Regions from separate parts of the Enterobacter sichuanensis genome, predicted to be linked through region 2. Evidence: predicted binding sites of a transcription regulator. Region 2 holds the regulator's gene; each other region holds the start of a gene.
The links. Region 2 encodes LexA, which represses DNA repair genes until DNA is damaged. Its sites were predicted from a motif close to TNCTGTATGTACATACAGNA; they were not measured.
Positions count from the first base shown of each region.

Region 1 (3,130 bases), 2.0 Mb from region 2:
ATCATCGAAACGGATGTTGTTGTACCCCACCACGCAGGTATGGGGAACGGTAAACAGATCGTGGATGCGGCGGGCGAACTCTGCCTCGTTAACGCCTTTCTCCCGCGCTTCCTGAGGGGTGATCCCGGTGACCATCACCGCGCTAGGCTGAGGCAGATAGTCATCTGCGGGTTTGCAGTAAAAAACCTCAGGCTCGCCAATGATATTGAATTCGTCGTCGGTGCGGATGGCGGCAAACTGCGCCGGTCGGTCCAGCGCCGGGTGTGTGCCAAAGGTTTCGTAGTCGTGGAATAAAAAAGTCGGGCGTGCGGCAGAGTCAGACACCAGTAATACCATCCTGTTAAAAATTGACGTCACTATGGTAAACGATCGTGCGGGTCAGACCGAATAAAAAGCGCCGCCATGTCGCAAATTTGCGCGTCGCCTTCAGAGAAAAATATGCGCTCTGTCACATTTTTTTGCAATTAAGCCAGGTAACGACAGCGGAACTCCCGTAAAAAGGTCATCGATTTTTAATGACCTGAGGATATACCGTTGAAACGCCGTCTGTTTATTGCTGTTTCTTTACTCGCTTCGAGTGTCTCATCTGCCTTTGCGGCCGAACCACTGGATTTTTCGCCGCAGCCGCCGGCCATTCAGGCGGGCTCCTGGGTGCTGATGGATTACACGACTGGTCAGATCTTAACGGCGGGCAACGAACATCAACAACGTAATCCGGCGAGCCTGACCAAGCTGATGACGGGCTATGTGGTGGATCGGGCCATTGACAGCCATCGTATCTCCCCGGAGGACATTGTCACCGTCGGCCGTGATGCGTGGGCCAAAGGGAACCCGGTTTTTGACGGATCGTCGCTCATGTTCCTGAAAGAGGGCGATCGTGTCTCCGTACGCGATCTGAGCCGTGGTCTGATTGTCGATTCCGGTAACGACGCCTGCGTGGCGCTGGCCGATCACGTGGCGGGCGGCCAGCCGCAGTTTGTGAAGATGATGAATGACTATGTGCAAAAGCTGAACCTGCGCGATACGCACTTTGAAACCGTCCACGGGCTGGACGCGCCGGGCCAGCACAGTTCAGCCTACGATTTGGCCGTCCTCTCCCGGGCCATCATCCACGGCGAGCCTGAGTTTTACCATATGTACAGCGAAAAGAGCCTTACCTGGAACGGGATCACCCAGCAAAACCGCAACGGTCTGCTGTGGGATAAAACCATGAACGTGGACGGGCTGAAAACGGGGCACACCTCGGGGGCGGGCTTTAACCTGATTGCGTCTGCCGTTGACGGTCAGCGTCGTTTGATTGCCGTGGTAATGGGCGCGGACAGCCCGAAAGGGCGTGAGGACCAGGCCCGGAAACTCCTGCACTGGGGGCAGCAGAATTTCGATACCGTCCAGATCCTGCATAACGGTAAAAAGGTGGGGACAGAGCGAATCTGGTACGGCGATAAAGAACAGGTGAAGCTGGGCACCGACCAGGACTTCTGGCTGGCCCTGCCGAAAGCGGAAGTGCCAAACATCAAAGCTAAGTACGTGCTGGACAAAAAAGAGCTGGAAGCACCGATTGCCGCGCATCAGCGGGTCGGGGAGATCCAGCTCTATGATCGCGACAAAGTGGTGGCGCACTGGCCGCTGGTGACGCTGGAAGCCGTTGATAAAGGCGGCATGTTCTCCCGCCTGAGCGATTATCTGCATCACGCGCTTTAAGTGCCGTTGAGCAGACTGGCAGGGTTGCGAGTCTGCTCACATAATAAACACTTCACGTTTGCTGAACCCGCACAATCCGCTTTATAGTGTATAAATATACAGTAATAAATGGAGGCAGCATGGACTACAGCATTAAGCAGCAACAGAAACGTAAGATTGCCGGTTTTCATTTGGTCGGGCCGTGGGAACATACGGTAAAACAGGGCTTTGAACAGCTGGTGATGTGGGTGGACGGGCGTCACATTCAGCCGCTGGAGTGGGTTGCGGTCTACTACGACAACCCGGATGAGGTCCCGGCAGAAAAATTGCGCTGTGATACGGCCGTCACGGTGCCGGACGATTTCATCATTCCGGAAAACAGTGAAGGCGTCATGATGACGGAAATCGCGGGTGGGGACTATGCTGTGGCAACGGCCCGCGTGGAAAACTACGACTTCGCGACGCCGTGGTATCAGTTCTTCAATTCCCTGTTGCAGGACAATAAATACCAGATGGCGCTCAAACCCTGCTTCGAGCGCTATCTCAATGACGGCAATGCAGACGGCTACTGGGATATTGAGATGTTTATCGCGGTGGAGCACAAACCCGTTTAAGCTTGTTAAATGAAGGGTTTTTCAGCCGGGAGCGATCCGCCCGGCTGAAAACACAGTACAATTGTGATTTGCCGTGTAGCTGGAGAGCGGGTGTGCGTCCCGACAAATCATTAACCCCTTTTGAAATTCGGTTATACAAACACTACCGCGTGGTGCATGGGTGTCGCATTGCGCTGGCGTTCGTATTGACGTTTGTACTGGTCCGTTTGCTGGATATCCCGGAAGGGACGTGGCCGCTGATCACGCTGGTGGTGGTGATGGGGCCCATCTCGTTTTGGGGAAACGTCGTCCCACGCGCCTTCGAGCGAATTGGTGGGACCGTGTCAGGCTCGGCACTTGGGCTTATCGCCCTGAAGCTGGAGCTTATTTCGTTTCCGGTCATGCTGGCATGGTGTGGTGCCGCCATGTTCCTGTGCGGCTGGCTGGCGCTGGGCAAAAAGCCATATCAGGCGTTGCTGATTGGTATTACTCTCGCGGTGGTGGTCGGCGCCCCTGCCGGGGATATGACTACCGCGCTCTGGCGAAGCGGGGATGTTATCCTCGGTTCACTGCTGGCCATGCTCTTCACCGGTATCTGGCCGCAGCGCGCTTTCTTGCACTGGCGTATTCAGATGGCCAACTATGTGACCGCATTTAACCGCGTCTATCAGGCCGGTTTTTCTCCAAACCTGGTTGAACGTCCCCGGCTGGAAAAGCATCTGCAAACTATCCTCAACGACGTGGTCAAAATGCGCGGTCTGATCACGCCCGCCAGCAAGGAAACCCATATTCAGAAAGCGATTTTCGAAGCCATCCAGACGGTAAGCCGCAATCTGGTGTGCATGCTTGAGCTGCAA
Region 1 covers NZ_CP027986.1:3,021,597-3,024,726, reverse strand. Annotated here, with positions in the region: gene sbcB (exodeoxyribonuclease I) at 1-336, opposite strand, end outside; gene dacD (serine-type D-Ala-D-Ala carboxypeptidase DacD) at 535-1,701, shown strand; gene sbmC (DNA gyrase inhibitor SbmC) at 1,821-2,294, shown strand; gene C1N69_RS14640 (FUSC family protein) at 2,387-3,130, shown strand, end outside.
Region 1: a site for LexA is predicted at 1,786-1,805, ahead of sbmC (DNA gyrase inhibitor SbmC). Genes of this name have one in related genera too.

Region 2 (3,130 bases):
CACCAGACACCCACCACCGGCAAAATGACCTGCCAGATGAGATAATGGCTCGCCAGTTCGCGCAGTGCCGGCAGGGAGGTGAGTAACGCGATAATCTGTTCGCCAAAGCAGGCGTAAATCAGCGCGAATGCCAACGCCACCAGACCCGACTGTCGACAGGCCGCCCGCCAGACATCCCGCAGATGCCCGCTTTCCCGTGCGCCATACGCCTGCCCCGAATGCGCTTCAACCGCATAGGCAAAGCCGTCCAGCGCATAGGCGGTAAAGGTCAGCAGCGTCATCAGGACGGCATTAACCGCAACGATGTCTGGCCCGAGCCGTGCGCCAAAGACCGTCAGTGCACCAAAGCAGAGTTGAAGCAGCAATGAACGCAGCATGATGTCACGGTTGAGCGCCAGCAGCTTACGGATATTGCCGCGCCAGGCGGTTTTGAGCAGCGCAAGGGAAATCCCGCGCATCACCAGCACACGCCAGACCATCCACAGACCAATAATAAAGGTCCCGTATTCGGCAATCGCCGTCGCCAGCGCTGCCCCCTGCACGTTCATTTGCAGCCCCATTACCAGCCAGACATCCAGCACAATGTTGAGCAGGTTGCCCACCACCAGCAGAATGACAGGCGCACGGGCATACTGGACGCCCAGGAGCCACCCCAGTAGAACCAGATTAGCCAGCGAGGCGGGCGCGCTAAGCCAGCGGATTTCAAGAAAACGCCGCGCCTGTTCCAGTACTGCCTCGCTGCCGCCAACGATATGGAGTGCAAGGTCAATCAGGGGAGCGCGCAGTAAAACGATCAACGCCCCTGCGCCAAGCGCAAGCATCATCGGCTGTACCAGCGCACGCGCCAGACGCAACGGATCTTTTGCACCGTAAGCCTGCGCGGTAAGGCCGGTCGTACTCATGCGCAAAAAGAGCAGCAACATGAACAGAAAGCTGGTTGCCGTCGCGCCAATCGCCACGCCGCCAAGATAAACAGGCGAATCCAGATGACCAATAACGGCGGTATCGACCAGCCCCAGCAAGGGCACGGTGATATTGGAGAAAATCATCGGCAAAGCAAGACGCCACAATGCCTTATCGGATGCCGTCAGCAGTGACATGAAAAATACCGGAAGTGGGAAATGAATCAGGCTACAGCGGAGCTGTAGCCTGTCAGGAAAAGATTAAAGCCATTCACCGTTGCGAATCACCCCAACCGCCAGTCCTTCGATAGAGAAGTTCTGTTCACGGAGGTCCACCACAATCGGGGAGAACTCGCTGTTTTCAGGCAGTAACTGTACGGTGTTACCCTGTTTTTTCAGACGCTTGACGGTCACTTCATCATCAATGCGTGCGACCACAACCTGGCCGTTTCGTACATCCTGCGTTTTGTGAACCGCAAGCAGATCGCCATCAAGAATGCCGATGTCTTTCATCGACATACCGCTTACGCGCAGCAGGAAATCAGCGCTCGGTTTGAACATACCAGGATCGACCTGGTAATGGCCTTCAATATGCTGCTGAGCCAGTAAAGGCTCACCTGCAGCAACACGCCCTACCAGCGGAATGCCCGTCTCTTCTTCCACCAGCAGGCGGATACCCCGTGACGCGCCCGAAACAATCTCAATGACACCCTTACGCGCCAGCGCTTTCAGGTGTTCTTCGGCAGCATTCGGAGAACGGAAGCCCAGACGCTGCGCGATTTCCGCACGCGTGGGTGGCATACCCGTCTGGCCGATATGATCCCGAATGAGATCAAACACCTCTTGCTGCCTGGTCGTTAACGCTTTCATTCCGCCCCCTGGGTGTATATACAGTTATGCTGTGAGTATATACAGTCAAAGGCGATTTTGGAACCAAAAACTGCACAAAAAACCAGGGACTTAATTATTCCTCGAGGCTCATCGGAAATGTGACCAAAGCAGCGTGACCCAGGTGATAACGGCAGTGATAATCGACAGCAACACGGCAGCAGAGCCCATGTCTTTTGCCCGGCCTGAAAGTTCGTGGAAATCAGAGCCGATACGATCCACAACGGCCTCAATAGCGCTATTCAGAATTTCCACTATCATCACCAACAATACGGATCCGATCAGAAGAACGCGCGTTATCGCATCAATATCAAGGAAACAGGCGATAATCACCGCGACAATCGCGGCGATGCCCTCCTGGCGGAAGGCAGCTTCGTTGACCCACGCGGCGCGAAAACCTTTCCAGGAGTAGCCAGCAGCTTTGATGATTCGGGTTAACCCAGTGGTATTATTGGCCATTAAAAGAACCTTTTTTAAAAAAGAGCGTCAGTAACAGGGGCCGTAACGCGTTTCGCTACAGCCTGAAGTATGACGGGTAACAACAGAAATTTTGCGCGCTTTCTGTTATCCTTGCGCCGCAATTGCATTATTAACCAGAGGCTTTACATCGTTTATGTCCGGCTGGCCACGAATTTACTACAAATTACTTAATTTACCATTAAGCATCCTGGTAAAAAGCAAGTCTATCCCAGCAGAACCCGCGCTGGAATTGGGGCTCGATACGTCGCGTCCCATTATGTATGTTTTGCCTTATAACTCGAAGGCAGACTTACTGACGCTTCGCGCCCAGTGTCTGGCGCATGACTTACCTGACCCGCTTGAACCGCTGGAAGTTGACGGTACGCTGCTGCCGCGCTACGTGTTCATCCACGGTGGGCCGCGTGTGTTTACCTATTACACGCCAAAGGAAGAGTCCATCAAGCTGTTCCATGACTATCTCGACCTGCACCGCAGCAATCCTGACCTGGATGTACAGATGGTGCCGGTGTCGGTGATGTTTGGTCGCCGCCCGGGCCGCGAAAAAGGGGAAGAGAACCCACCGTTGCGCATGCTTAACGGCATCCAGAAGTTCTTTGCGGTCTCCTGGCTGGGACGCGACAGTTTCGTCCGTTTCTCCCCTTCCGTGTCGCTGCGTCGAATGGCGGACGAGCACGGCACCGACAAGATCATCGCGCAAAAACTGGCGCGCGTGGCGCGTATGCACTTCGCCCGTCAGCGCCTGGCTGCCGTCGGGCCACGTCTCCCGGCGCGTCAGGATCTGTTCAACAAATTGTTGGCCTCTAAAGCGATTGCCCGCGCCGTTGAAGACGAAGCGCGCAGCAAGAAAATTTCGCATGAGA
Region 2 covers NZ_CP027986.1:317,238-320,367, reverse strand. Annotated here, with positions in the region: gene dinF (MATE family efflux transporter DinF) at 1-1,100, opposite strand, end outside; gene lexA (transcriptional repressor LexA) at 1,164-1,772, opposite strand; gene C1N69_RS01480 (diacylglycerol kinase) at 1,881-2,249, opposite strand; gene plsB (glycerol-3-phosphate 1-O-acyltransferase PlsB) at 2,404-3,130, shown strand, end outside.

Region 3 (3,130 bases), 1.3 Mb from region 2:
GACAGCTTCTGGTTGTAAGCGTCAGAACCGATACGGTCGGTGAAGCCCAGAACCACTACAGAACCGTCTTTAGGATCCAGGTTGCTCAGCTGGGTGTACAGCTGATCCAGTGCCTGCTGACCTTCTGGTTTCAGGGTAGCTTTGTTGAAGTTGAACAGAACGTCAGACTTCAGAGTGAAGTGCTTGGTCTGTACTTCTGGAGCTGGAGCCGGCGCTGGAGCAACAACTGGTGCTGCTTCTTCCTGCTGGCCGAAACGGTAGGAAACACCTACGCTCAGCATGCCGTTGTCTGGACGAACACCAACGGTGTTGCCGTCGCCGATGTTGTTAACCCACTGGTATTCCAGACGGGTAGCGATGTCACGGGTCATAGCCCACTCAACGCCACCAGCGAATACTGGGGAAACACCGGTGTCATGGTCGTCGCCAGCGATGCTGTTGCTGGAGTCAGCGCGCCATACCATGCCGCCCAGACGGGTGTACACGTCCAGATCGTCGGTTACTGGGTAACCCAGTTTAGCGGTCAGCTGAACGCCCTGTGCTTTGAAAGCGCCGTTTACGGTGTCGCCTTTGTATGGCATACGACCTAACCAGTCGTAACCCATTTCAAAACCAACATACGGGTTAACCTGATAGCCACCGAACGCACCTGCACCAAGCTGGCTCTCGTGAGTTGGGCCATCATTGTTCAGGCTGCTGTTGTACCAGCCGGTGTCGTGGAACTGAGACCAGCCCAGTTTACCACCTGCATACCAGGTATTATCTTTCGGAGCGGCCTGCGCTACGGTAGCGAAGCCAGCCAGTGCCACTGCAATCGCGATAGCTGTCTTTTTCATTTTTTGCGCCTCGTTATCATCCAAAATTCGCCATGAAAGTCTCAAGAGAGAATCACGGTTAAATCCTTCACCGGGGGGCGTGGTCAAATATAAATCTACCGATATCTTCGGCTTAGGCCGAGCACCCCTGGCGATGTAAAGTCTACAACGTAGCTGAAAACTTACAAGTGTGAAGTCCGTCAGGCATATGAAAAAAAAAGTTCCGTATACCTAATATTTAACATTTTCTGAACGAATTTTGTGCAATAAAATTAAGGAGAACCGCACCAGACAAGCCTTGCCGCAGTTTTGAGGTGGGGAACTAAAATCCCATCTCGCTGTCAAAAAAAATTCCAGGAATAATCTTAATTTCACTCAATGATACAAATTTGAGTGAATTTTTAGCCCAGAAAGTTGTCCTCTGCGGTAAGAATCCGAACGAACCGGACGCATAATAAACCCGATCGCGTTCCCCTCTTCAGCCGCTTCCGTCAGACGGAAATGTTCCTCTTCCGTCAGTTCTTCTGGCAACCAGCCAATTACCACGCTGTAATTTCCAGTGCGTAACGCACGGATCATCGACTCAACGGTATCGCAAGGCGAGAGTTGATTAATCTGCATAACCTTTGTCAGCGGGAGGCCCGCGGACTGAACCCACTCACGGCTCAGCTTTTGCTGAGGCGTGAGCCAGAGCTGCCAGCGCGATTGCTGGCCAAGCTGTTGCAATAACGGCAACAACAGAAGTTGCGTCAACAGGGGCTGGTCTTCACGATAAACCACTTCACTGATAAGCCCCGTGGACACACGCTCGACGGAATTCTGCGCGACATTGCCTGCGGTAGAAGAGAGAGAGGTTGAGCGATTTGCATAGCCTGAAGTGTACATATTCATTCCAGCCCTGTAGTTACTGTATGAATATACAGTAACCCCTGTGTGCATAAAGATCAACCTCATTTTCGGAAAGCGACTCGCAAAATTCATTCAATCTTGATGCCCCTCGAAAAATCATCTTGCTCAACGGCGACAAGTTGCCTATTTTCCTGCTAACGGATCCGTTAGTAAGAAAAGTCGTGGTTAGCATATGATTTTCAAGGGAAATATCATGAAAAAGATATCTTATGAACGGATTTATAAATCCCAGGAATACCTCTCTCCGCTGGGCGAAATCCATCATCGTGCGCTGTTTGGCGGTTACACCCTGGCGGTGGATGATGCGGTCTTTGCCATGGTGTCAGACGGCGAACTATATCTTCGTGCGTGTGAGGAAAGTGCAAAATACTGTGTAAAAAATGCCGCCTCGTTTTTAACGCTGATGAAGCGAGGTCGTCCGGTACTGCTCAACTATTATCGTGTTGACGACGGCTTATGGCAGGACAGAGAGCGGCTGCTTCAGCTCTCCTCGTATGCCCTCAGTGCCGCAAGAAAAGAGCGCAACCTGCGGCATCAACGAAACCGACTTAAGGATCTGCCGAACCTGACTTTTCAGCTTGAAGTCCTGCTGTTTGAAGCCGGTATCACCAATGAAGAGACACTCCGGGCGCTGGGCGCCAGAGCCAGCTGGCTGAAGATGCGGGCGAAAAATAAAGCGCTGAGTATAAAAGTGCTCTTCGCGCTGGAAGGGGCGATTGAGGGGCTGCATGAGGCGGCGCTCCCGGCAGGTATTCGCCGGGAGCTGACGGAGTGGTTTAATGCGCTACCTGAGGCACAGGATAATCACTCCTCCAGGTAGCGATTTGCTGCTGCAGCCGGCAAATTTCAGGCAGCAAAGCGATGAGCAGGCCGATTTGCTGAAGAACCAGCGGCGCTTTGCTGTCGTTGCCCGGATCAAGATGCGCAATGCGCTGAGCCAGTTCATCCAGTGCCTGTTGCACCCGTGGTTCATCCGCCGGTCGATGATGAAGTGCGTCATCGACGTAGCATACGGCGTCGTCCAGCAGGTTGAGAATACCCGGGTTGGTGAGCTTCTCGCGGTGGGCACCCAGCGTCGAAATGTAGCTGGTAAAGGTATGGTTCAGGCACAACAGACGGAAGGCTGTCTCACGAATTTCTGCGGTGGCGCGAGGCTCCGTTGACATGTTCGAAACAACAGAAGCCAGCTCAGCATCGCTGTTGTGTGCATCGCGGCGTGCTATCCGGTAGGCCAGGCGGTTATCGCGCCCCTGGTGGTACTGCTCCAGAATGGCGTCAAGGTATCGACAGTTGGCGTTCAACGCCCGCTCAACCACGCGCGGCAAATTACGAAAACGCCAGTCCGGCCAGATAAAGCTGACTGCCGCCCAGGCGATGGCGCAGCCTATCAGGGTATCGATCACCCT
Region 3 covers NZ_CP027986.1:1,633,792-1,636,921, forward strand. Annotated here, with positions in the region: gene ompA (porin OmpA) at 1-836, opposite strand, end outside; gene sulA (SOS-induced cell division inhibitor SulA) at 1,191-1,700, opposite strand; gene C1N69_RS07655 (TfoX/Sxy family DNA transformation protein) at 1,918-2,544, shown strand; gene yccS (YccS family putative transporter) at 2,501-3,130, opposite strand, start outside.
Region 3: a site for LexA is predicted at 1,721-1,740, ahead of sulA (SOS-induced cell division inhibitor SulA). Genes of this name have one in related genera too.

Region 4 (3,130 bases), 1.2 Mb from region 2:
CAGATCGTGTTTATCCGCCAGATGCAGATAGCGCATCACCCCAAAGGCCGTTTCGTTAGAGACGCCAATGTAGCGGATTTTCCCCGCGCGCTGGCACTCGGCCAGCGCTTCCAGTGTTTCCAGCAGCGTCACGGCAGGGGCGCTTTCATTCCAGCTGTAGCCAAGCTTACCAAAGCAGTTAGTGGGGCGCTGTGGCCAGTGTACCTGGTACAGATCGAGGTAGTCGGTCTGCAGACGCTTCAGGCTGGCATCCAGCGCGGCGCGGATATTTTTGCGATCGAGGATCTGATTCGGGCGGATCCCGGTATCGTTGTTGCGCGCCGGGCCACTGACTTTTGAGGCGATCACCAGCTTTTCACGGTTACCGTGTTTTGCCAGCCAGTTACCCACATACGTTTCGGTAAGTCCCTGCGTTTCCGGACGGGGTGGAACAGGGTACATCTCTGCTACATCAATCAGGTTAATGCCCTGGCTGACGGCATAATCGAGTTGTGCATGGGCATCGGCTTCGCTGTTTTGTTCACCAAATGTCATCGTGCCCAACCCCAGTTGGCTTATTTCGAGAGCGCTGTGGGGGATACGGTGATAATGCATAGCCGGCTTCCTCATGAGACATATAGACCGCGTCAGGGTGTTCCCGACAAAGGAATATAAACATGGCAGAGGGGAAGCAAAAGGGGAAGAAAAAAATCAAAAAGGCCAGCAAGCTACTGACCTCTCTCTGTTTATCGCTCGATAATTTGCGAGACTTCGTCGCGATTGATCTGCATTTTATTGCCTTCCTGGTCGCGGTAGCTGACCAGACCGGTATCATCATCGACTTCGGGTTTGCCGTCAGTCAGGATCATTCGACCGTCTTTTGTCGCCATGACGTAATCGCTGCTACAACCCGATACGGCAAAGGCTAAACCGACTGCTGAAACTAACACTGCCCATTTTTTCATCGTTATTGTCCTCATCTGGCTCGTATCAAATCATAGTCTAGTATTAACCCGATATGGCGAATGGAGAAAGCGGTAAAATCTTAAAAACCAGGTGATTATGTTTGAGAGCTCTCAAAATAAGTAAAAAACTATGTGTTAAGCAGGAAATGGCGTGCCAGCAGCGCGCCGGTAAAATTCTTTTTGAGATAAAAACCGCGTGGCAGAGTCAGTATGGGTTCACCCTGTGCGCCGATGGCCTCAGTGAGCGCTTTACTGTTCGCCGCTTTCGGACGCAGCTGTAACACTTCTCCGTGTCGGGCAGTAATGCGCTCTACCTGCCCAAGCACAATCATGTCCATCAGCTCCTCCCAGTCCAGACGCAGCTGGTGCTCCTCATCATCGGTTGGGCTCCAGAGCAGCGGGGCGCCAATGCGACGATCGGCCAGCGGGATCGCCCGCTCGCCTTCAACCGGTACCCACAGGACGCGCTTCAGCTTATGGCGAACATGGCTGGTTTCCCACGTTACGCCGGTATTGCCGGTTAATGGCGCAACGCAGACAAACGTGGTTTCAAGCGGCTTCCCCTGACGGTCTATGGGAATGGTTTTTAACTCCACGCCAAGGGCGGCAAAATCTTGCTCAGGTTTACTCCCTGCGCTGGCGCCCAGCCAGAGCTCGAGCAGCATGCCGATCCAGCCTTTATCCCGCTTCAGATCCTTCGGGATCGGCAGCCCTGCCATGGCGGCCAGCTCGCCAAGCGAAAAGCCTGCCAGGCGCTGGGCCTGTTGTAGCAACTGGCTCTCGCTGGAGGGCGGTGAAAGCAAGGGTGTAAGCGGATGCATGATGGTAACCTTTTGATTAAAAAATAAACGAAGAAATTGTCCCCTGTGGATAGAGTTTAACTTTTTCTGTACCAATATGACATGTCTATGATTTATTGGATATTTTGTCGCGTTGAAATCGTTTCACCGTGGGCGGAAAAGCGGTTGTTCAAATCTGGTCACTGACAATGAACAGGATCTTACACCATGTTATCCACAGAAAAATGGGATAACTGGGCATAACCCTGACTACTGTTTCAATCTACAGCCTTGACGTGCGATGAAAATCGAATTTTCACACAAATTGTGACTAACTTATTGGCACAATCTGTGGATAAAACCGACGCTGTTCGATCTTTCATCAGCACAACGATCTCTGATGTGATGATCGTCACGCTATTCTGCTTTTTGTTTACCGATCTGCATTTAACTGACTGTAAATAAAGAAATTATATTCAGTTGGTATAAGAGGGGGAACGGCGGTGATAAAGGTTGTTCATCGGTAATCAGACACTTCTTCACAACTATATCCACAGAAAAGGTGAATAAAATTCCCCTCTCTGCCTCACATCTGTTTATAACTCAGCACTTATTTGTGAGTTATTCAAATGTTATTAGGTTGCAGGCCTGTAAGAGAGTGGTTTACCGCCTCCCTGTAGTGTGAAACAATCATTCATATATAAGGTTTAGTTTGGGGTAGTCCGGTGATTGATGACGATGGCTACCGCCCGAACGTAGGAATAGTAATTTGTAATCGTCAGGGCCAGGTAATGTGGGCCCGGCGGTATGGTCAGCACTCCTGGCAGTTCCCGCAAGGCGGGATCAATCCGGGAGAGTCCCCAGAACAAGCGATGTACCGGGAGCTTTTTGAAGAGGTCGGTTTAAGCCGGAAAGATGTTCGTATTCTGGCTTCGACCCGCAACTGGTTGCGTTACAAGTTACCGAAACGTTTGGTGCGTTGGGACACAAAGCCGGTTTGTATCGGCCAGAAACAGAAATGGTTTCTGTTGCAGTTGGTGGGTAACGATTCAGACATCAATATGCAGACCAGCAGTACGCCGGAGTTTGATGGCTGGCGCTGGGTGAGCTATTGGTATCCTGTTCGTCAGGTCGTGTCATTTAAACGCGATGTTTACCGTAGGGTGATGAAAGAGTTTGCAAGTGTGGTGATGCAGCTTCAGGAGATCCCGCCTAAGCCGCAGAGCGCACCTGCCTGGCGACGTAAAAGAGGTTAAGCTACGCAAATCATGCTCACCCGCTTGCGAGAAATAGTCGAGAAGGTGGCCAGTGCGCCGCGTCTGAACGAGGCGCTGAATATTCTGGTCACTGACATCTGTCTTGCGATGGAGACCGAGGTCTGTTCGGTGTATCTGGCCGACCACGATC
Region 4 covers NZ_CP027986.1:3,800,870-3,803,999, reverse strand. Annotated here, with positions in the region: gene C1N69_RS18360 (NADP(H)-dependent aldo-keto reductase) at 1-594, opposite strand, end outside; gene C1N69_RS18355 (YgdI/YgdR family lipoprotein) at 726-944, opposite strand; gene mutH (DNA mismatch repair endonuclease MutH) at 1,073-1,765, opposite strand; gene rppH (RNA pyrophosphohydrolase) at 2,449-2,979, shown strand; gene ptsP (phosphoenolpyruvate--protein phosphotransferase) at 2,992-3,130, shown strand, end outside.
Region 4: a site for LexA is predicted at 1,995-2,014, ahead of mutH (DNA mismatch repair endonuclease MutH). Genes of this name have one in related genera too.